One region of the Streptomyces sp. Ag109_O5-10 genome, then DNA from elsewhere that is predicted to be linked to it. Evidence: riboswitches for the same ligand, from Rfam matches in the RefSeq annotation. Region 1 holds a riboswitch; each other region holds the start of a gene.
The links. Region 1 has a riboswitch for S-adenosylmethionine ahead of thrC (threonine synthase). Riboswitches for the same ligand answer to the same signal wherever they lie in the genome.
Positions count from the first base shown of each region.

Region 1 (7,430 bases):
TGCCGCCGGCCGCGTGCACGCCCTCGGCGACCTTCGCCCAGCCCGCCAGCTGCTCCTCGCCGTGGAACCGCGGAACGCGGCTGCTGCCTCCCGCCGAGTCGTGACCGACGTACGTCCCCTCGGTCACGATCAGACCGACACCGGCTGCGGCCCGGCGCGAGTAGTACGAGACCACGTCCTCGCCGGGGACGCCGCCGGGGCTGAACTGGCGGGTCATCGGCGCCATCACGATCCGGTTGGGGACCGTGAGCCCGTTCAGGGCGATGGGACGGGCGAGGATCTCGGCTGCGCGGGAGGCGGGGGGCGTGGTGACGGTCACGTGGGGGATCTCCTCGAAAGTAGGTCTTACCAGTCGGTATGTGCACACGCATCGACTACACGTCCCTAGAAACGACCTACCCGCCGGTATGCATTCCCGCTCCCGCGCGGTTGCCGTGTGACCCAGGACACAGATCCTCTCCAGCCGCGGAAACGCCGAAGGGCGGCACCCCCTGTCGAACAGGGGGTACCGCCCTCGGTGCTGCCTGGGAGCTGCCGAGCCGTCAGGCTCAGAAGTCCATGTCACCGCCCGGCATGCCGCCCGGAGCGGCCGCGGCGGCCTTCTCCGGCTTGTCGGCGATGACGGCCTCGGTGGTGAGGAACAGCGCGGCGATGGAGGCGGCGTTCTGCAGGGCAGAGCGGGTCACCTTCGCCGGGTCGATGATGCCCTCGGCGACCAGGTCGACGTACTCACCGGTCGCGGCGTTCAGGCCGTGGCCCGGGGTGAGGTTGCGGACCTTCTCCACCACGACACCGCCCTCGAGGCCGGCGTTGACGGCGATCTGCTTCAGCGGGGCCTCGAGCGCGAGCTTCACGGCCTGCGCGCCGGTCGCCTCGTCACCCTCCAGCTCCAGCTTCTCGAAGACCTGGGAGGCCTGGAGCAGGGCCACGCCACCACCGGCGACGATGCCCTCCTCCACGGCCGCCTTGGCGTTGCGCACGGCGTCCTCGATGCGGTGCTTGCGCTCCTTGAGCTCGACCTCGGTCGCGGCACCGGCCTTGATGACGGCGACGCCACCGGCGAGCTTGGCCAGGCGCTCCTGGAGCTTCTCGCGGTCGTAGTCCGAGTCGGACTGCTCGATCTCGGCGCGGATCTGGTTGACCCGGCCCTGGACCTGCTCGGTGGAGCCGGCGCCGTCGACGATGGTGGTCTCGTCCTTGGTGATGACGACCTTGCGGGCGCGGCCCAGCAGGTCGAGGGTCGTGTTCTCGAGCTTGAGACCGACCTCCTCGGAGATGACCTCGCCGCCGGTGAGGATGGCGATGTCGTTCAGCATCGCCTTGCGGCGGTCGCCGAAGCCCGGGGCCTTGACGGCGACGGACTTGAAGGTGCCGCGGATCTTGTTGACGACCAGGGTCGACAGGGCCTCGCCCTCGACGTCCTCGGCGATGATCAGCAGCGGCTTGCCCGACTGCATGACCTTCTCCAGGAGCGGGAGCAGGTCCTTGACCGAGGAGATCTTGGAGTTCGCGATCAGGATGTACGGGTCGTCGAGGACGGCCTCCATACGCTCCATGTCGGTGGCGAAGTACGCCGAGATGTAGCCCTTGTCGAAGCGCATACCCTCGGTGAGCTCCAGCTCCAGACCGAAGGTCTGGGACTCCTCGACGGTGATGACGCCTTCCTTGCCGACCTTGTCCATGGCCTCGGCGATGAGCTCGCCGATCTGGGTGTCGGCGGCGGAGATGGAGGCCGTGGAGGCGATCTGCTCCTTGGTCTCGACGTCCTTCGCCTGCTCCAGCAGGGCACCGGAGACGGCCTCGACGGCCTTCTCGATGCCGCGCTTCAGGGCCATCGGGTTGGCACCGGCGGCCACGTTGCGCAGGCCCTCGCGGACCAGGGCCTGGGCGAGCACGGTCGCGGTGGTCGTACCGTCACCGGCGACGTCGTCCGTCTTCTTGGCGACTTCCTTGACCAGCTCGGCGCCGATCTTCTCGTACGGGTCCTCCAGCTCGATCTCCTTGGCGATGGACACACCATCGTTGGTGATCGTGGGGGCGCCCCACTTCTTCTCAAGGACGACGTTGCGGCCCTTGGGGCCGAGGGTGACCTTGACGGCGTCGGCGAGCTGGTTCATACCGCGCTCAAGGCCGCGCCGCGCCTCCTCGTCGAACGCGATGATCTTGGCCATGTGAAGTGGTCCCTCCAGGACTGGGGGTGAGTCTTCGGACCGCGCCCGCGCCCGCGACGGACGGCTCGCCGACCCGTGGGTTCCTTGCCCCACCCGGTCCGCGGGCCTCACCGACCCGGTCCTTCTTTGTCACTCTCACCTTCAGAGTGCTAACGCCAATGATTAGCACTCGACCCAGGAGAGTGCAAGGCGCGCTCGCGAAGCGAGTGCTCGTCGGGGGGTGGTGATCGGGCGAAGGGCGGGCGCAAGCGGCTCTCGAGGACCGAGGCCGGGAACATGGCCCGGGACATGCCGAAGGGCTCGTGCCCCGGGAGGCACGAGCCCTTCGAAGATGTACAGAAGAACGTCGCTGTCAGTCGGCGCGTGCTTCAGCTGGTCGCCAGCCGGACCATGTCCGCCTGCGGCCCCTTCTGGCCCTGCGAGATCTCGAAATCGACCCGCTGACCTTCCTCGAGGGTGCGGTAGCCGTCCATCTGAATCGCGCTGTAGTGGACGAAAACATCCGCACCACCGTCGACCGCGATGAAGCCGTACCCCTTCTCCGCGTTGAACCACTTGACGGTGCCCTGAGCCATGCCTAACTCCCCTATTACTGGCCCTTGCACAGATCCACACTTCGCGGATCCGGGTCAGACCTCACCCCCCATTGGTTGGGGGCGTGCGCCGGAACGCGTCGACCGCGGCTGAATGTATCTGTCCAACTGCCGTCTGCAACAGGTCAATCGGACGAGAATTCTTGAGGGAAGGGGTCCGGAATGTGGTAAGAATTCGGCCGAATTCAGGGCAAGTCGGGCCCCATAAAGGCCACAAAAGCCGCATATAACCCGGGCACTTTGGCTGCTTCTTGTCGGGCTCGCGGTATCGAATACGGGGCCCCCGACCTGGAGATCGGGACCGTGTTCCCCAACTGTACCGCGCTCAACCACACAGAATTGCCCCCTCCGCTTCTCTCACGGAGGGGGCAATCGGATGAACAGACGGTGATCGGCGTTACCGAAGGTAATGTTCGGTCATTCGATCAGCCTGTCAAGCAGGTCCGCAGGTCAGCCGCCGGCGACGGCCGGGATGATGGAGACGCCCGCGCCGTCCGGGGTGGCGGTCTCCAGGCCCTGCTCGAAGCGCACGTCGTCGTCGTTGACGTACACGTTGACGAACCGGCGCAGCTTGCCCTGGTCGTCCAGAACCCGCGCGGAGATACCGGTGTGGTTCTTCTCCAGGTCCGAGATGACCTCGCCGAGGGTGGTCCCTTCGGCGGCGACCTCGGCCTGGCCACCGGTGTAGGTGCGCAGGATGGTGGGGATGCGAACGGTGACGCTCACGTTTTTACCTCCGGTCCGGGCGGCCCCTCCGGGCGGCGCCCCTATTTCTCGGGGGACTCAGGCGAGCCCGGCCTCGTGGAAAGACTCCAGACTCGGGCGAATGGTCGCGGTGAGTCCGGTTCCCGCCACCGCGTCCAGCGTCTTGAGTCCATCACCGGTGTTGAGTACAACGACCGACTTGGCCGGATCAATCAACCCATTCTCAATGAGCTTTTTGGTGACTCCAACCGTCACTCCGCCGGCGGTTTCCGCGAAGATTCCCTCGGTCCGCGCGAGCAGCTTGATGGCGTCGACGACCTGCTCGTCGGTGACGTCCTCCACCGCACCGCCGGTGCGCCGCGCGATGTCGAGGACGTACGGCCCGTCGGCCGGGTTGCCGATGGCGAGGGACTTGGCGATGGTGTTCGGCTTCTGCGGGCGGACCACGTCGTGGCCCTCCTTGTAGGCCACCGACACCGGCGAGCACCCCTCGGCCTGGGCGCCGAAGATCTTGTACGGCTTGTCCTCGACCAGACCGAGCTTGATCAGCTCCTGCAGCCCCTTGTCGATCTTCGTGAGCTGCGAGCCCGAGGCGATCGGGACGACCAGCTGGTCCGGGATCTCCCAGCCGAGCTGCTCGCAGATCTCGTACGCCAGGGTCTTGGAGCCCTCCGCGTAGTACGGCCGCAGGTTGACGTTGACGAAGCCCCAGCCCTCGCCCGCCGGGTCGCCGATCAGCTCGGAGCAGAACCGGTTCACGTCGTCGTAGTTGCCCTCGATGCCGACGAGTTCGCCGCCGTAGATCGCGGCCATGACGACCTTGCCCTGCTCCAGGTCGTGCGGGATGAACACGCAGGAGCGGAGGCCGGCCCGGGCGGCGGCGGCACCGACGGCGCCGGCCAGGTTGCCGGTGGAGGAGCAGGAGAGGGTGGTGTAGCCGAAGGCGCGGGCGGCCTCGACGGCCTGGGCGACGACGCGGTCCTTGAAGGAGTGCGTCGGGTTGCCGGAGTCGTCCTTCACGTACAGCCCGCCGGTGACCCCCAGCTCCCTGGCCAGGTTGTCCGCCTTGACGAGCTTGGTCCAGCCGGGGTTGATGTTCGGCTTGGTCGCCACGTCCGCGGGGACGGGCAGCAGCGGCGCGTAGCGCCAGATGTTCGCGGGACCCGCTTCGATCCGCTTGCGGAGCTCCTCGGTGTCATAGGCCGAGAAGTCGTACGCGATCTCCAGCGGGCCGAAACACTCCTCGCAGGCGAACACCGGGCCGAGGGGCACCCGGTGACCGCACTCGCGGCAGCTCAGGGCAGCGGCGGGACCGAGATCGACGGTGGAGTCCGTGGTGCTTGCAACAGTCTGCACAGCCATGTGAGGCGAGGCCCTTTCTCCTCATCTTCCTCACGACGCATCTCGTCGTGAGACGGATTTGGCACCTTCCCTAGCCGGGAGCCTCGCGGTGATCGACAGCGATCTACGAGTACCGACTGGAGGGTTGCCGGGGCTTCAACGGGCCGTTTCCCTCTGCCCCTCTGGATGAGCGGTATGCGGTTGTCAACGCCGGGTGCACCCAGGACATGCGATGGTCATCGGCGTTGTTCAAGACTGTAACCGAAGGCCAGGACAGTTGAGAGAGTCGTCCGTACCGCGAGATGGATCACACGTCGTCGTGTGGCCGTGACAGTGAGGAGCCGCTGACCGTGCTGGAAGAAGTCGAGCGCTGGCTGGCCACCCGCTCCTGGTCCGTAACCGATCGTCCCCTGCACCGGATCATGGCCGCCAAAAGGTCCTCCGGGCAGACGGTCAGCGTCGTGCTGCCCGCGCTCAACGAGGAGGAGACCGTCGGCGACATCGTCGCGATCATCCGCCACGACCTGATGCAGCAGGTGCCGCTCGTCGACGAGATCGTGGTCGTCGACTCCGGCTCCACCGACCGTACGGCGGCCGTCGCCGCGGCCGCCGGCGCCCGCGTCGTGCACCGCGACGCGATCCTGCCCCGCATCCCCGCCGTCCCCGGCAAGGGCGAGGTCCTCTGGCGCTCCCTCCTGGTCACCACCGGGGACATCGTGTGCTTCGTCGACGCCGACCTGCGGGAGTTCTCCTCCGACTTCGTCACCGGCATCGTCGGCCCGCTCCTCACCGAGCCGGGCGTGGACCTCGTCAAGGCGATGTACGACCGCCCGCTCGGCGGCGCCGCCGGGCAGGGCGGCCGGGTCACCGAGCTGATGGCCCGCCCGCTGCTGAACATGCACTGGCCGCAGCTGGCGGGCTTCGTCCAGCCGCTCGGCGGCGAGTACGCGGCCCGCCGCTCGCTGCTGGAACAGCTCCCCTTCCCGGTCGGCTACGGCATCGAGCTGGGCATGCTGGTCGACGCCCTGCACCTGGCCGGCCTGGACGCCCTCGCGCAGGTCGACGTCGGCGTCCGCAAGCACCGCCACCAGGACGGCCAGGCCCTCGGCCGGATGTCCGCCGCGATCTACCGCACCGCCCAGCTCCGGCTGGCCCGCGGCCACCTGATCCGGCCCTCGCTCACCCAGTTCGAACGGGGCGAGGACGGCTTCGAACCGCGCACGTACTCGGTGGACACGGAGGAACGGCCGCCGATGGTGGAGATCACGGAGTACGCCGAGCGCAAGGTGGCGTGACTTCGTCGTACGGCCGTATACGGCGGCGCGTCGGACACGGCCGTACGTTTGAGCGTTTACGGGCCGGGCTAGGTTGTGGCGTATGGCTTCCCCCATGGCTTCCACCGGCGGTGCCGAGGTGCTCGTCGCCTCGAACCGCGGCCCGGTCTCGTACGAGCAGCGCGAAGACGGTTCCCTGTACGCCAAACGGGGCGGCGGCGGGCTGGTCTCGGGGCTGTCGGCCATCGGGCCGGACGCGAACGCGGTGTGGGTGTGCGCGGCGCTGGGCGACGGCGACCGTGAGGCGGTGCGGCGGGCCGACGGCGGCCGGCTGCCGGCCGGGGACACCGGCGGGCAGCAGGTCCGGATGCTCGACATCGACGCGGACGTGTTCGCCGACGCGTACAACGGCATCGCGAACTCGGTCCTCTGGTTCGTCCACCACATGCTCTACCAGACCCCGCTGGAACCGGTCTTCGACGCGGAGTTCCGGCGCCAGTGGGGGTCGTACCAGGCCTACAACCGCGCCTTCGCGCAGGCGCTGGCGGAGGAGGCGGGCCAGGGGGCGGTGGTGGTCATCCAGGACTACCACCTGGCGCTCGCCCCCAGGATGCTGCGGCAGCTCCGCCCGGACCTGCGCATCGGCCACTTCTCCCACACCCCCTGGGCGCCGCCGGACTACTTCCGGCTCCTCCCCGACGACATCGCGGCCGAGCTGCTCAGCGGGATCCTCGGCGCCGACCACGCGGCGTTCCTGACGCGGCGGTGGGCGGACGCGTTCGTGGACTGCTGTCATGCGGTGCTGGGGCCGGGGATCCCCTCCTCGGACACCCGGATCGGGGTGCACGGGCTGGGCGCCGACGCGGACTTCTTGCGGAAGCGGTCGCACGAGCCGGACGTGGACGAGCGGATGCGGGCGTTGCGGGAGGAGATCGGCGGCGAGGGGCGGAAGACGATCGTCCGGGTCGACCGGACGGAGCTGTCGAAGAACATCGTGCGGGGGCTGCTGGCGTACCGGCAGCTGCTCGACGACCACCCCGAGTGGCGGGAGCGCGTGGTGCATGTCGCGTTCGCGTACCCGTCGCGGCAGGACCTGTCCGTGTACCGCGACTACACGGCGGAGGTGCAGCGGGTCGCGGACGAGATCAACGCCGCTTACGGGACGGCGGGTTGGACGCCGGTGGTGCTGCACGTCAAGGACGACTTCGCACGGTCGCTGGCGGCGTACCGGCTGGCCGACGTGGCGCTGGTGAACCCCATCCGGGACGGCATGAACCTGGTGGCGAAGGAGATCCCGGTGGTGTCGGACGAGGGGTGCGTGCTCGTGCTGTCGCGGGAGGCCGGGG
Region 1 is NZ_FNTQ01000001.1:5,115,107-5,122,536, reverse strand. Features, by position in the region: gene BLW82_RS23490 (NADH:flavin oxidoreductase) at 1-319, opposite strand, end outside; gene groL (chaperonin GroEL) at 549-2,171, opposite strand; gene BLW82_RS23480 (cold-shock protein) at 2,540-2,746, opposite strand; gene BLW82_RS23475 (MoaD/ThiS family protein) at 3,215-3,490, opposite strand; gene thrC (threonine synthase) at 3,548-4,831, opposite strand; SAM riboswitch class I at 4,850-5,003, opposite strand; gene BLW82_RS23465 (glucosyl-3-phosphoglycerate synthase) at 5,161-6,105, shown strand; gene BLW82_RS23460 (alpha,alpha-trehalose-phosphate synthase (UDP-forming)) at 6,200-7,430, shown strand, end outside.

Region 2 (7,430 bases), 3.7 Mb from region 1:
GACGCGGCGGGCCACGTTCACGAACGCGTCCTGGTAGCGCCGGGTCGCGGCGCGCAGGCCGGGCTCCTGCGGCGGCCACACGTTGGCGTGGGCGTAGAGGGTGGCCTGCGTGGGGGTGAGCCCGGCGGCCTCGGCCGCTTCCGCGTCGTCGTACTGGCCGACGTTGAACCGTTCGAGTTCGAGGCGGCCGAAGTCGTCGGGCCACTGCCGCCAGCCGCGGTAGGGGTGTCCGGTGGGACTGGCCAGCTGTTCCTTCTCCTCGCGGGGAGGTCGAGGACCCGGCGGAAGCCGTCGTTGAATTCGGTGATCACCTCCGCGGGGACTCCGTGGTTGACGATCTGGATGATCCCGATCGTCTGGGCGGCCTGGCGCACCGTGGCGCGTCGACGAGGAAGAGGCGCCCCGACGCTGTGCGGGAACTTCGCCTTCAGGGCGATCGCGGCCGGCGCGCCGAACCCGGCGCCCACGAGGGGCACGCCGCCCGGCGTGAAGGACCGCGCGGCCTCCTCCAGCGTGCCGGCCAGGCGCCGGGGGGCGGTAGTCGCCCCGGCCGCGCCTGCTGGAGCGGCCGTGGCCGGGCAGGTCCAGGCCGACGGCGGGCCGGTCGAGGGCCGGCAGGACGTGCGGTGTTCATGAGGCCGAGGCCCCGGGAGCCGACGTCGAAGACACGCCCCGCGAACAGCGTCAGCGTGGGTGGAAGTTGACCGCGAAGGTGGCGACCAGGCCGAAGCTGGTGAGGACACCGACGAGTTCGGGCCGGGCCGCCACGTAGCGCAGCCCCGCCGCGCCCGCCCCTGTCCAGGGCGGCCGGGCCACGAAGGGCGTGTCCCGCGCCCGCGGCCGGATCGACAGCAGACCGGCGAGGACGACGGTGAAGGACACGGCGTTGAGGGCGAGCACCCACCCGGTGCCGATCGCCCCGATCAGCACACCGGCGATCGCCGGGCCGATCAGCCGCGCGGCGTTCAGGGACAGGATGTTCAGGCCCGCCGCCTTCGGGATGAGCGCCCGGCCGACCAGCTCGGTGACGAAGGACAGGCGTGCCGGGTTCTCCACCGTGAACACGCAGCCGAGCGCGAAGGACAGGACGTACAGCAGCCACAGGGCGGCATGGCCGGAGAACACGATGACCGTCAGGACCAGTGCCTGGACCGCGTACAGCGGCTGGGTCCACAGCAGCAGGGTCCGGCGGTCGTACCGGTCGGCGACGACCCCGCCCCACAGGCCGATCAGCAGCACCGGGGCGAACTGGAGTCCGGCGACCCAGCCGAGCGCGGTACCGCTGTGGGTGAGCGTCAGGACGAACCAGTCCAGCGCGACACCCTGCAGGGCGCTGCCGATGTCGGACACCAGGCCCGTGCTCCAGTAGATCCGGTAGTCACGGACCCGCAGGGCGGCGAACACCCCCTTCGGGGCAGTGCTGTTGACGACCATGCGGCTCTTTCCGAGCGGGCGGGGCCTGGACGCGGACGCGTCGCGGGACGCTTGCGACGCCGGTCCGGGCCCAGCAGGGGACGCGGCGCGGCGGAGGCGGACGCGAAGGGAGCGAGTGGTCAGCGACAGGTCTGGTCGAACTGGTCGGCACGACGGCCCGACCAGAACGGGTCGAGCAGCACCGTGCGTGCCTGACCTGCGGTCTCCATGGCCGGATCAAAGCACACGGAACAAGGTGCGTCCACCATCCGTCCCGGCACATGAGACGACCCCGCTCTCCGGACAGGGCGTCACGTCGCGGCATTGACGTACGACAAAATCGATCCGTAGCATCACCAACGGCATTGAGTGTCAGCGTCAAGCCCTGGCTCGCTGACCGGCAACCCTCCCGCGCGGTGGGGTGCTCCAGGTGAAAGCCCGGCGGGGTCACCGATGACTCCCGCAAGCGCGTGGCCCCGTGACCGGGGCCGGAGACGGGGAGGTCCGGCATGCTGCACAGCGATGACTCCGCTGCCTCCCCCGCCGACGCCACGGCGTACTCCCGGCTCTCGCGCCGGCGCCACATCGATCTGAAGCGCTCGACCAGCTGCCTCTGTCGGGCCTGACCGGCCAGGCCGCCGCCGGCTGACATCCGTCACCGGCCCGCCACCTTCGCGCCGTCCTTCCCCCTGGGCCACCGGTTCCCGGTGCCGTCCGCATGCCAACCCCCTGTCTGCACAGCGCATCCCCGGCCGGAGTCGATCCGCCCGGGCCGCGCACACCGTCATGCCTGCGCGCATCCGTGCGCGGTAGTGCCTCGGTGACACGAGTAGGAGAAAGCCCTCCGTGACTGCACTTCCGGATTTCAGACCCTCCCGATGGGCGCCCCTGGCCGCGCTCCTGACCACCAGCGTCCTGCTGACCGCGTGCGGTTCGGGCGACGACGGCTCCGGCGGCGGAAGCGGCCGGGCGAAGTCCGGCGGCACCCTGACCTTCGCGGTGGGCTCCGACGCGGGCTGCGTGGACCCGCAGCAGGTCGGCAGCAACGACACGATCTACTCGGTGCGCCAGATCGTGGACTCGCTCACCGACCAGGACCCGAAGACCGGAAAGATCGTGCCGTGGCTCGCCAAGAGCTGGGACATCAGCACCGACGCGACCACGTTCACGTTCCACCTGCGGTCCGGCGTCACCTTCAGCGACGGATCCAAGCTGACCGCCCAGGTGGTCAAGGACAACTTCGACGCGGTGCCGCAGCTCGGTGCCCTGGGCACCCTCGCCGAGGGCTACCTGAGCGGCGTCAAGAGCACCGCCGTGGTCGACCCGCTCACCGTCAAGGTGACCTTCAAGCAGCCCAACGCCCAGTTCCTCCAGGCGACTTCGACCCACTCGCTGGGCATCGAGTCCTCGGCGAGCGTCAAGAAGAGCCCGCAGCAGAAGTGCAGCGACGGGGTGGTCGGGTCCGGCCCGTTCGTGCTCAAGCAGTACGTGCAGAACCAGTCGGTCACCCTGGGCAGGCGCACCGGGTACGACTGGGGTTCCTCGCTGTGGTCGAAGAAGGGCGAGGCCTACCTGGACAAGCTGGTGTTCAAGGTCGTGCCCGAGGCGGGGGTGCGGGCCGGCAGTCTCCAGTCCGGGCAGGTGGACGCGATCAGCAGCGTCGGCAAGGCCAACGAGGCGGCGCTCAAGGGCGGCCAGGTCACCCTGCAGAGCCGTGCCAACCCCGGTGTGGTGTTCGGCCTCGGGCTCAACAACGCGCGGCCGCTGCTGAAGGACGCGAAGGTCCGTCAGGCGATCTCGGCCGCCGTCGACCGGAAGCAGATCGCCGACACCGTCTACCCGACCGGCACCCGGCCGGCGACCAGCATCCTGGCGCACACCACGCCCGACTACACGGACCTCTCCGCGGACCTCGCGCTCGACGCGGCCAAGGCGAAGTCGCTGCTGGGCTCGGCCGGCTGGCAGGCGGGCAGCGACGGCGTCCGCACCAAGGACGGCAAGAAGCTGACCCTGACCATCAGCTGGTTCCCGAACGCGGCCACCAACCAGCCCGCCCTGGAGCTGGTCCAGCAGCAGCTCAAGGCCGTCGGGATCGACGTGGTGCTCAAGCAGCTGCCGGTCACCCAGTTCGCCACGACGCTCCAGTCGGGTGACTTCGACGTGGTGTGGGGGAACACGACCCGCGCCGACCCGGACATCCTGCGCAGTTCCTTCTCCACCCGGCTGGCCAACTTCTACCACCTGCCCGCGACTTCGCTGGACACGGCACTGTCCGCGCAGGCCGCGACCACGGACACCGCACAGCGCGGGCGGCTCGTCGCCGAGGCGCAGAAGCTGATCGTGCAGAACGCGTACGACGTGCCGGTGGTGGAGCTCCAGACCCAGCTCGGCGTCTCGAAGAAGGTGCACGACCTGGAGTTCGACTCCGGCAGCCGCGTCCAGTTGCACGACACCTGGATCGGGTAGCGGATGCGTCGCTACGTGATCAAACGGCTGGCGCAGGCGGTCGGGGTGCTGTGGGCGGCCTACACGGTGTCGTTCCTGGTACTGGACTTCCTGCCCGGTGACCCGGTCTCGGCGATGGCCGGGGCGGGGATGGACACGGGACAGGTCGACCCGGCCCAGCTCGCCGAGCTGCGGCACGAGTACGGCTTCGACAAGCCGGTGCTGGTGCAGTACGCGGAGTATCTGGGCCGGGCGGTGCGCGGGGACTTCGGCGACGCGGTCTCCACCGGCCGCCCGGTCACCGCCACTCTGGCCGACGCGCTGCCGCAGACGCTCCAGCTGACCGGTGCCGCGCTGCTGCTGGCGGTGGTCCTCGGCGGCGGACTCGCGGTGGTGGCGACCTACACCTCGCGGCGGTGGCTGCGGCAACTGCTGCTGTCGTTGCCCCCGTTGGGGGTGTCGGTCCCGACGTTCTGGGTCGGACTGCTGCTCGTCGAGGCGTTCTCGTTCAAGCTGCACTGGTTCCCGGCGTTCGGCAACGACGGGCTGCGCGGCCTGGTGCTGCCGGCCCTGACGCTGGCGATACCGACCGGCGCGCAGGTCGCCCAGGTGCTGGCGAAGAGCCTGCTCACCGCGCTGGACCAGGCCTATGTGGAGACCGCGCGGGCCAAGGGAGCCGGCCGGTGGCGGGTGCATCTGAGGCATGCGCTGCGCAACGCGTCGCTGCCGGCGCTGACGGTCGTGGGCCTGCTGGTCGGGCAGCTGATCGCCGGTTCGGTGGTGGTCGAGACGGTGTTCTCCCGCGACGGTCTGGGCCGGGTGACCGCCGGTGCGGTCACCACCCAGGACATCCCGCTGGTCCAGGGGGTGGTGGTGTTCGGCGCGCTGATCTTCGTGGCGACGAACCTGCTCGTCGACCTCGTCTATCCGCTGCTGGACCCGCGGATCGTGGTGGCCTCGGAGAGAAAGGCGGGCTTCGCATGAGTCAGAGTCTTGTCGACGACCGGGCCGAGGCCGCCCGCGGCCTCGCCCGGCCGGTCGGAAACGGGTCCCCCGCGGAGTCCGGCCGGCCCGCCGGCATCCGCCGGGTGCTCCGCTTCCTGCTGCGCCGCCCCGGTCTGCTGCTGTCCGGCGTCGTCCTCGTGCTGGTGGTGCTGGCCGCCTTCTGGCCGGATCTGTTCACCTCACAGGACCCGCTGAAGGGGGTGCCCTCCCAGAACTTCCGCGGCCCGAGCGGCGGTCACTGGTTCGGCACGGACGAGTTGGGCCGCGACGTCTTCTCCCGTGTGGTCCACGGTGCCCAGCTCTCCCTCAAGGCCACGCTGATCGCGGTCCTGGTGGCGTTCGTGGTCGGCGGCCTGCTCGGGGTCGTCGCCGGGTTCGTGGGCCGCTGGGTGGACGACGTGCTGATGCGCTTCGTGGACGTCCTGCTCTCCATCCCCGCGCTGTTCCTGTCGCTGGCCCTGGTCACCGCGCTCGGGTACGGGACGGTGAAGGTGGCCGTCGCGGTGGGCATCGCCAGCGTGGCGTCCTTCGCCCGGGTGGCGCGGGCGGAGGTGCTCCGGGTGCGGCAGGCGGTGTTCGTGGAGGCGTCCCGGTCCTGCGGGGCGCGCTGGTACTCGGTGCTCGGCCGGCACGTCCTGCCCAACGCCGCGGGGCCGGTGATCGTCCTCGCCACGCTGGACTTCGGCACCTCGATCCTGTCCGTGTCGGCGTTGAGCTTCCTCGGCTACGGCGCGCCGCCGCCCGCCCCGGAGTGGGGGACGCTGATCTCCGACGGCCGCAACTACCTGGCCAACGCCTGGTGGCTGACCGCACTGCCCGGTCTGGCGATCGCCGCCACCGTACTGGCCGCCAACCGCATCGCGCGGGCGCTGGACGGCGAATGGGCACGGCAGCGATGACGCACGACGCACGCGAGAACAACGACGACGCGCACAAGAACAGCGGCGCAGGCGAGAACCGCGGCACACGCGAGAACGGTGGGGACGTGAGCACACCACTCCTGGAGATCCGCGGCCTGTCCGTGTCGTACCGCACCCGGGGCGGCACGGTGCCGGCCGTACGGGGCGTGGACCTGGACGTATGGCCCGGACAGGTGACCGCCGTGGTGGGCGAGTCCGGTTCCGGCAAGAGCACCACCGCGCACGCGGTCACCCGGCTGCTGGCGGCCAACGGCACCGTCGACGCGGGCACCGTCCGGTTCGGCCGGCACGATCTGGCCGCCCTCTCCGAGGCGGAGCTGCGCACGGTGCGCGGTGCGCAGATCGGGCTGGTCCCGCAGGATCCGACGGTCTCGCTCAACCCGGTGAAACGGATCGGCGAGCAGGTCGCCGAGGTGCTGCGCGTCCACGGCCTGGCGACCCGGCGCGGGGCGGCGGCCGAAGCGGTCGCCGTCCTCGACCGGGCCGGGCTGCCCGACGCGGCCGTCCGGGCCCGGCAGTACCCGCACGAGCTGTCCGGCGGCATGCGGCAGCGGGCCCTGATCGCGGTCGCCATCGCGGCGAAGCCCCGGCTGATCATCGCCGACGAGCCCACCAGCGCGCTCGACGTCACCGTGCAGCGGGTCATCCTCGACCACCTCCAGCACCTCACCGAGGAGTCGGGCACCGCGATCCTGCTGGTCACCCACGACCTCGGGGTGGCCGCCGACCGGGCCCAGCGCCTGGTGGTCATGGAGCAGGGCAGGGTCGTCGAGTCGGGCGACACCCGGGCCCTGCTGGCCGACCCGCAGCACGAGTACACCCGGCGGCTGCTGGCCGCCGCCCCGAGCCTCACCACGGCCCGCGCCCGGACCCCGGTCCCCACCGCCCCGCCCGAGACGGCGCCTTCCCTGGTCGAGGCACGCAACCTGGTCAAGGAGTTCCGCCTGCCGCGGGCCGGCGGCGCGGCCCGGACCCTGCGCGCGGTCGACGACGTGAGCCTCACCCTGCGGCGCGGGCAGACCCTCGCCCTCGTCGGGGAGTCCGGCTCGGGCAAGTCCACCACCGCCCGGCTGGTGCTGCGCCTGGCCGAGGCGACCTCCGGACAGGTGCTGTTCGACGGCACCGACGTCACCACCGCCAAGGGCGCCGAGGTGAGGGAGCTGCGCCGGCGTGCCCAGCTGGTCTACCAGAACCCGTACGCCTCGCTCGACCCGCGCTTCTCCATCGGCGAGGTGATCACCGAGCCCCTGCGGGCGTTCAAGGTCGGCGACCGCGCCTCCCGGCTGGAGCGCGCCCGCGAACTCCTCGACCGGGTCGCGCTGCCCACCGCGACGCTGGAGCGCCGCCCGGCGGAACTGTCCGGCGGACAGCGCCAGCGGGTCGCCATCGCGCGTGCCCTCGCCCTCTCCCCCGACCTGGTGGTGTGCGACGAACCGGTCTCCGCGCTCGACGTGTCCGTCCAGGCCCAGGTCCTCGATCTGCTGGCCGAGTTGCAGACGGACACCGGCGTGGCGTACCTGTTCATCTCGCACGACCTGGCCGTCGTACGGCAGATCGCGCACCAGGTCGCCGTCATGCGGGCCGGCCGAATCGTCGAGACGGGGCCGCCCGGGGAGCTGTTCTCCGAGCCCCGTCACGAGTACACCC
Region 2 is NZ_FNTQ01000001.1:8,842,353-8,849,782, reverse strand. Features, by position in the region: gene BLW82_RS40330 (2OG-Fe(II) oxygenase family protein) at 1-81, opposite strand, end outside; gene BLW82_RS46420 (2-oxoglutarate and iron-dependent oxygenase domain-containing protein) at 18-374, opposite strand; gene BLW82_RS45905 (hypothetical protein) at 331-636, shown strand; gene BLW82_RS40320 (MFS transporter) at 685-1,434, opposite strand; SAM riboswitch class IV at 1,775-1,888, shown strand; gene BLW82_RS46415 (putative leader peptide) at 1,923-2,039, shown strand; gene BLW82_RS40315 (ABC transporter substrate-binding protein) at 2,260-3,879, shown strand; gene BLW82_RS40310 (ABC transporter permease) at 3,883-4,842, shown strand; gene BLW82_RS40305 (ABC transporter permease) at 4,839-5,762, shown strand; gene BLW82_RS40300 (ABC transporter ATP-binding protein) at 5,759-7,430, shown strand, end outside.
Region 2: another riboswitch for S-adenosylmethionine. It lies ahead of BLW82_RS46415 (putative leader peptide); the one in region 1 lies ahead of thrC (threonine synthase).

Region 3 (7,430 bases), 3.0 Mb from region 1:
AGCGGGGCCTTCGACGGTGTGGTCGACTTCGACAAGGCCGTCGCCGACCCGGCCGACCCCACCGCCCTCGACCCGGCCTACGACTCCGGCGACCACATCCACCCCAACGAAGCCGGCATGCAGGCACTGGCGAACGCGGTCGACCTCTCCCTGCTGACGTGAGAGCTGCCGCGCGGCGGCGATCCGTTCCAGACATCCCGGAGAACCGGGGGAGCGGCGGCCCGGGACGCCATGCGAGGACGCGGCCGAGGAATCGGTGGATGCCCCCCGCTGACCAGTCGGTCTTGACGCGCTGGCCTTCGACGCCCTGACCCGCGGCGCGCCCTGGCCGCCGCCGCGGGCCGCGGCCCGCACCCGCTGCCCGCGATCGGCCCGGACCGGGAACTCCCGTCGCCCGGAGCCGGACTGTCCGCCCCCGTGCACTGGTCCCGGCGCCTCGACGCCCTGCGCGCCCAGGGCCGCACCCCGGTCGCGGTACTCCTGGACCAGGACCCCCGCGTCAACGAGGTGCTTCCCTACCTGGTCCACGTCGTGCTGCTCGACGGCAGCCGTTGAGTCGGGTCGGTGCGGCGCGGGTGTGTGACCATCGGTTACGACAGTGACCGTCGGTCCGCTCGGAGGGAATGCGCGTGCAGGGACTGGTCCGGGTGCTGGTCGCAGGGGAGATCGTCGTGGCGAAGTACGGCGATCTGATCGACGACGTGCTGGACGTGCCGTTGTTCTGTCCCCGTTGCGGCCGCACGGCAGGGCTGACGCTGGTGGCCGACGGGCGCGAGGCGCACCTGGAGTGCGTGGAGGGCCACGTCTGGACCGACCCCGAGGTGGCCGCGTGCGGGGTGCGGCAGCTGCTGCACCTGAGCGCGCAGGGTGCTCCGCCCCGGTTCCCGGGCGCGGCGGTCAGGATCGACATGCTGCCGCGGATCTCCGAGGACCGGACGCTGTACCCGCCGTCGCCGGACGTGCCCGGGCGCCTGCTGCGCTGGGAGGGCCGCGTCCTGACCGCGACCGGCACCCCGCCGCTGACCGACTGCCTGCACTGGGCACGGCGGCTGTGCGCCTGGGCCCTGCCGAGCGACGGCGAGCTCTACGAGCGGCTCTACCCGCCCGCCGGAGGCAACGCGCTCGACGCGCACATGGCCGTCGTACTCGTCGCGCTGGCCCTCTACGCGACCGCCGCCGCGGCGGACCTGGCCCGCGTCGAGCAGGTGGTGCCGGACCGGGCGGCGGAACCGCTCGCGGGTGCGGAGCTGCGGTGGCTGCGCCCGCCCGGCGCGGGGGGCCTGGGCGGCCGGCTCCGGGTGACCGACGTGCACCGGCTGGCCACCGCCGCGCCCGAGACGTACCAGCGCTGGCGGACGGCGGCCCGGCTCGTGCTCGCCGCGAACACCGACGACCGGCCCGCCGTGCCACTGGCGGACCGCAGCGGGCGCCTGCCCGCGGTGGCCGAGGACATGGCCTGGTACGCGCCGGTCGGCAGACCTGACGTGGGCCGCACCGGTGACGGGCCCTTCGGAGCCGAGTGGGGACGGCCCTAGGACAGCGCTTCGAGGAAGCCCGGGATCTGCTCCCCGGTAGACGGCACCGATCGCGGCGCGGGCCCGGTCGCCGCCGGCGGGCGGGGCGAGCCGCAGGGCACGTGGCCCGGTGCACGGCCGACGCCGGCGCGACCTTGGGGACCCACGGGACCGCCGGCCTAGTCGAACTGGCTCGGCAGCGGTGCCGGGGTCTTGCCGGACAGTACTTCCTCGAGGCGCTTGGCGCCGTTCCGCACGGCCAGGGCGGTGCTGTCGTGGTCGACGCCCGAGAGGCCGCCGTTGGTGACCGCGGCCCCGGAGGCGGCGACGCGCAGCGCCACGACGTCGAGAGTGGTGGTGGTGGGCTGCCCGTTCGAGGTGCCCTGGACGGTGACCGTGAGCGCCGCCAGGTCGTCGCCCGCCTTGGGCGGTTCCTTGTACTCGACGACCTGGACGGTCCGCTTGCTGCCGTCCGAGGCGGTGGCCGAGAACTGGTTGCACTCGCTGGGGAGTTTCTTCAGCCACTTGATGGTCGCGTCCATGGCCGGCCGGCCGTAGTCGCCGACCTGGTACAGCAGCCGGGAGTCGTCCGAGGTGAAGCCGCGCAGCCCGGAGGCGCCGGTGGCGCGGCCCAGCAGGGTGTCGGAGTAGAGGCTGTCCAGCAGCCGCTGGCAGTCGGCGGCGTCCGACTTGGCGTTGAGGAACTGGGCGACGTCGACCTTCCCGACCAGCATCTGGTTGCGCCAGGTGGCCGCGTCGTTGGCCAGTTGCCAGTCGTCCTCGATGTCGGCCGGCGTGATCAGCGCGGCCTGCGCCCCGGGGCCGGTGAGGGTGGGGGTGCGCGACGGGGCCGGGGAGCGCTCGGCGGCCGGCGAGACGGCCGCGGCCTCGGGGGAGCCGCTGCCGTCCGAGCAGGCCGCCGTGGCGAGCAGGGTCCCCGCCGCCAGGGCCGTGGCGAGCACACGCGCGGGTCGGGACGGACGGGTCATCGCGACTGCCTCCTCGGGGACGCGGTACGTCACTGGGCGGCGGCGCCGGTGCGGCCCCTTCCGCCGGACGACGCCGGACGACGTCGCTGCGTCCCTCCACGCCACCACCGGCCGCGAGCGCCGACCACCCGCACGTGCCATTCGGGTGAGCGTCGTGATCAGGCCGCCGTGACCCGCACCCGCCGGCTGCCGCAGCGCGGGCACACCGCGTCCGTGAGCGGGGACGGCACGGCCCGGCCGGCCTCGTCGACGTACTCCAAGGTGCTCTGCAGCTCCGGATCGGCGACCGGGTCGGTGAAGAACACCGCCTGGAAGACGGCCTCCCAGCCGTGGCCGCACCGCCCGCAGCGGAACGCGAAGGTCTCGGGCACGGCGCCCGGCACCGGCCCGGGACCCGGCGGGGGCTCGGTCATCGGCTCCGGCTCCTGTCACTCGGCCTCCGCCACCAGCGCACCGCCCCGCCCGCCCGGCGGCAAGTCGGGGCCGGGTGTCCCAGGCGTGGACGCCCCCTTGACGCGGGGCGGAGGCCGATCGACACTCCAGATGGAAATCCTAGTGAAAAGGTAGGGAAAGATGGGTCGCCTGCGCACGCTCACCGGCAGACAGCGCCGCGAGAGCCCCGCGCCCTGGACGGCCCCCCTGCTCACCTCCCGCCGCCACCTCGACCTGCTGCGGATGTGCGGCGCCACCGGCCGCAGAGACTGAGCGCCCGATCCCGGTCGTACGAGGCGGGCGCCCGTCCGCCAGGACGCACCGGATCCCGCCGAGAACCCACCGACGAACGCTTCGGCCGCGCGTACGTCCGCGCGCCCGCCCGCCCCGGGGAGACGCATGTCCATCACTCCACTCGCCGCCCTGCCGTCCGTCCGTACCGCCCCCGCCTTCCGAGGCCGCATCGGCCGCGACGCGCGCAGCGGCCACTACGCCGTGCCACGCCGCTACCGGCTCCACCTGTCCACGGCCTGCCCCGACGGCCTGCGGATCGCCGTCGGACACAGCCTGCTGGCCCTGGACGACTGTTGTCCGGTCACCTTCCTGCCCGCCGTCCCGGACTGTCCCGACGGCAGCCACGCGGTGCTGCGCCCGCTGTACGAGGCCAGCGCGCACCGCTACTCGGGACCGGCCCTCGCGCCGGTGTTCAGCGACGGCTGGTCCGGCAGGATCGTCAGCACCCACAGCCGGGACATCCTGCGCGACCTGGACCAGCACTTCGGTGACGGCGTCGCCCGGCTCTACCCGTGCGGAGCCGAGGCCGAGATCGAGGCCGTCGAGCGGCTGTGCACCGAGGACATCGAGCAGGCCGCACAGCGGGCCGGGCGCGCGGGCGGCGACCCGGAGGCATTGGAGGTGCTGCTCTCGGCCCTGGACGAACTGGAGCGCAGGCTGACCGGGGTGGAGTTCCTGGTCGGCGGCCGACTCACGGCCGCCGACATCGAGTTGTGGGTCACCCTGGTGCAACTCGACACCGTGCACCGCAACCACCTGGACGCCGCCGCGGTGCACGCCGTCGCCGGCCACCCGGTGCTGTGGGCCTACGCCCGCCGGCTGGCCGCCCATCCGGCCTTCGGCGGCCACCTCGACCTCGACGGCATCGCCCGCCGCCACCACGGCCGTTGCCAGGGCCTGGAAGCCGCCGGCGCGGCCGTCCAGATCCTGGACTGGGCGGGCCACGCGGCCGACGCACCCCGCGGTCCGCGCAGGTGAGAGCCGCCCGAACCGTTTCGCCAGTCGGACAGGCGTTGACAATCGTTCGGGCAACTGCGTTACTTGCGGACCAGAACGGTCATGAGCGTCAGCGTCAAGCCCTGGCTTGCTGACCGGCAACCCTCGCACCGCGGTGGGGTGCCCCAGGTGACGACCGGACCGACGACGTTTCGGCAAGCGACGATTCGGTAAGCGCGAGTGCCCTTCGGGGCCGGCACGACACAGTGACAGGTGACGGACATGTACGCAGCCCCCAGGACGGCCCAGCGCCGCGCCGAGGGCTGCGTACGCCCGTACCCGAGCCCGCTCGTCGCCGACCGAGCCGTCGACCTGCTCCGTGTCAACAGCGCCCTGTGTAGCGCGTGTACCGCACCGGGCTGTGCCCGCTGTCGGGTCTGACCAGGCTTTTCCCCCGGTTCCCCGCAGCCTCGCACCCCAGCGTCCCCGTCGAAACACCGGCCGTCCGGTGTGCCGCCGTCCGCCCAGCCCCGTGCCCCGCGCGCCCCCGCGCACCGCGCCGTGCCCGAACACGGACCGGTGCGCGGCCCCCGCCGCGGGACACGTGGGTGTCCGACTCCGCCGGAGCCCGCCATGAGTGAACCCCCAGGCGCCACGATCGCCGCCCCCGAGGCACCGCCCGCCGCCGACGAACCGTCACCATCCCTCACCGCACAGCGCGTTCAGCCGCTGCGCAGGCCGGGACGGTGGATCGCCACCGCCGTCGTCCTGGTCCTGGCCGCCCAGTTCGTGCACGGACTGGTGACCAACCCCTTCTACCAGTGGGACCGCTGGAGCTACTGGTTCCTGCGGCCGACCATCCTCGACGGACTGGTCATCACCCTCGAAGTCACCGCCTACAGCGCGGTGCTGGGTCTGCTCGGGGGCATCCTGCTCGCCCTGGCCCGGCTCTCGAAGAGCCCCGTGCTGCGCGCGGTCAGCTGGACCTACGTATGGGCGCTGCGCTCCATACCGCTCATCGTTGTCCTGCTCTTCCTCTACAACTTCAGCGCCCTGTACAAGACGTTGAGCGTCGGCGTCCCCTTCGGGCCCGCCTTCTTCTCCTTCGACGAGTCGAAGCTCGCCACCGACATGGTGGTCGCCGTCATCGGCCTGAGCCTCAACGAGGCCGCCTACGCGGCCGAGGTGGTCCGCGGCGGCATCCTCTCCGTGGACCAGGGCCAGCACGAGGCCGCCGCCGCGCTCGGCCTGCCCAAGGGCTACCAGTTCCGGAAGATCGTGTTCCCGCAGGCGCTCAGGTCCATCACCCCGAACTACGTCAACCAGCTGATCGGCCTGATCAAGAGCACCTCGCTGGTCTTCTACGTCTCGCTGCTCGACCTGTTCGGCTCCGCGCAGAGCATGGGCTCCACCTACCCCGGCGACATCGTGCCGCTCCTCCTGGTGGTGACCGTCTGGTACCTGATCCTGACCAGCGTCGTCTCCGTGATCCAGTTCTACGTCGAGCGGTACTACGCCCGCGGCGCCACCCGCACGCTGCCCCCGACTCCCCTCCAGAAGCTGCGCACCGGCCTTACCGACCTGCGCGCCCGCATCCGCCGGGAGGCCGCGGTATGACCATCACCGACAGCGTGGAGACGGCCCCCGCCGCCCTGGAGATCAACGGCGTCCACAAGTGGTACGGCACCCACCGTGTCCTGGACGGCATCGACCTGACCATCCGCCCCGGCGAGGTCACCGTCGTCCTCGGCCCGTCCGGCTCCGGCAAGTCCACCCTCCTCAGGGTCGTCAACCACCTGGAGAAGCCCGAGCGCGGGCACGTCAGCATCAACGGCGAGCCGATCGGTGTGAAGCGGCACGGCGACCGGCTCAAGGAGCTGAGCGAGCGCGCCATCCTGGCCCAGCGCGGCCGGATCGGCTTCGTCTTCCAGAACTTCAACCTCTTCCCGCACCTGACCGTGCTGGACAACGTGGCCGCCGCCCCGGTCGCCACCGGAAAACTCGGCAAGCCCGAGGCCCAGGCCCTGGCCAAGGAGCTCCTGGAACGGGTCGGCCTCGGCGAGCGCATCGGCGCCTACCCCCGCCAGCTCTCCGGCGGCCAGCAGCAGCGCGTCGCCATCGCCCGCGCCCTCGCCCTGCGCCCCGGGGTGATCCTCTTCGACGAGCCGACCTCCGCTCTGGACCCCGAACTCGTCGGTGAGGTCCTCGCCGTCATCAAGGACCTGGCGACCAGCGGCACCACCCTCGTCATCGTCACCCACGAGATCGGCTTCGCCCGCGAGATCGCCGACCGCGTCGTCTTCATCGACGGCGGCCGGATCGTCGAGCAGGGGCCGCCCTCCGAGGTCCTCGACAACCCGCAGCACGAGCGGACCAGGGACTTCCTCAGCAAGGTCCTCTGAACCGCCGCACCCCCAGATCTCCCCCCACGCCTCTCTCATCTCACCCCGTCACAAAGGACGACCATGCCTGCCCACTTCAACCGACGCAGCCTGATCAGAGGCATCTCCGCGGCGACCGTCGCCGCCTCCCTCGCCACCGGGCTCGCCGCCTGCGGGGGCGACAGCGACGCGGCCACCACCACCTCCGCCGCGAAGACCGGCGAGGTCGTCATCGGCCAGGTCTCCAACGGCGCCGCCACCCAGACCGCGATCAAGGTCTCCGAGGTCAAGTCCATCAGCGCCGAACTGCCCGCCTCCGTCAGGAAGAGCGGCAAGCTGGTCATCGGCGAGGGCGCCCTGCCCGCCGGGTTCCCGCCGCTGGCCTTCGTGGGCAGCGACCAGAAGACCCTCACCGGCTCCGAGCCCGACCTCGGCCGCCTGGTCGCCGCGGTCCTCGGCCTCAAGCCCGAGATCCAGAACGCCACCTGGGAGAACATGTTCGTCGGCATCGACAGCGGCAAGGTCGACGTGGCCTTCTCCAACGTCACCGACACCGAGGAGCGCAAGAAGAAGTACGAGTTCGCCTCCTACCGTCAGGACAACCTCGCCTTCACCGTGCCCAAGAAGAGCACCTGGAACTTCGACGGCAACTACGAGAACCTCGCCGGCAGGACGGTCTCCGTGAGCGCAGGCACCAACCAGGAGAAGATCCTCCTGGAGTGGAAGAAGAAGCTGGAGAGCGAGGGCAAGAAGCTCACCGTCAAGTACTTCCAGGACAGCAACAGCGTCTACCTGGCCCTGTCCAGCGGCAAGATCGACGCCTACCTCGGCCCCAACCCCGGCATCGCGTACCACAACAGGCAGACCGCGAACACGCCCAACGC
Region 3 is NZ_FNTQ01000001.1:8,121,364-8,128,793, forward strand. Features, by position in the region: gene BLW82_RS37020 (SGNH/GDSL hydrolase family protein) at 1-162, shown strand, start outside; gene BLW82_RS44715 (hypothetical protein) at 418-555, shown strand; gene BLW82_RS37025 (hypothetical protein) at 630-1,535, shown strand; gene BLW82_RS37030 (hypothetical protein) at 1,694-2,503, opposite strand; gene BLW82_RS37035 (hypothetical protein) at 2,662-2,916, opposite strand; gene BLW82_RS45835 (hypothetical protein) at 3,077-3,208, shown strand; gene BLW82_RS37040 (glutathione S-transferase C-terminal domain-containing protein) at 3,335-4,207, shown strand; SAM riboswitch class IV at 4,285-4,408, shown strand; gene BLW82_RS37045 (amino acid ABC transporter permease) at 4,799-5,782, shown strand; gene BLW82_RS37050 (amino acid ABC transporter ATP-binding protein) at 5,779-6,567, shown strand; gene BLW82_RS37055 (ABC transporter substrate-binding protein) at 6,631-7,430, shown strand, end outside.
Region 3: another riboswitch for S-adenosylmethionine. It lies ahead of BLW82_RS37045 (amino acid ABC transporter permease); the one in region 1 lies ahead of thrC (threonine synthase).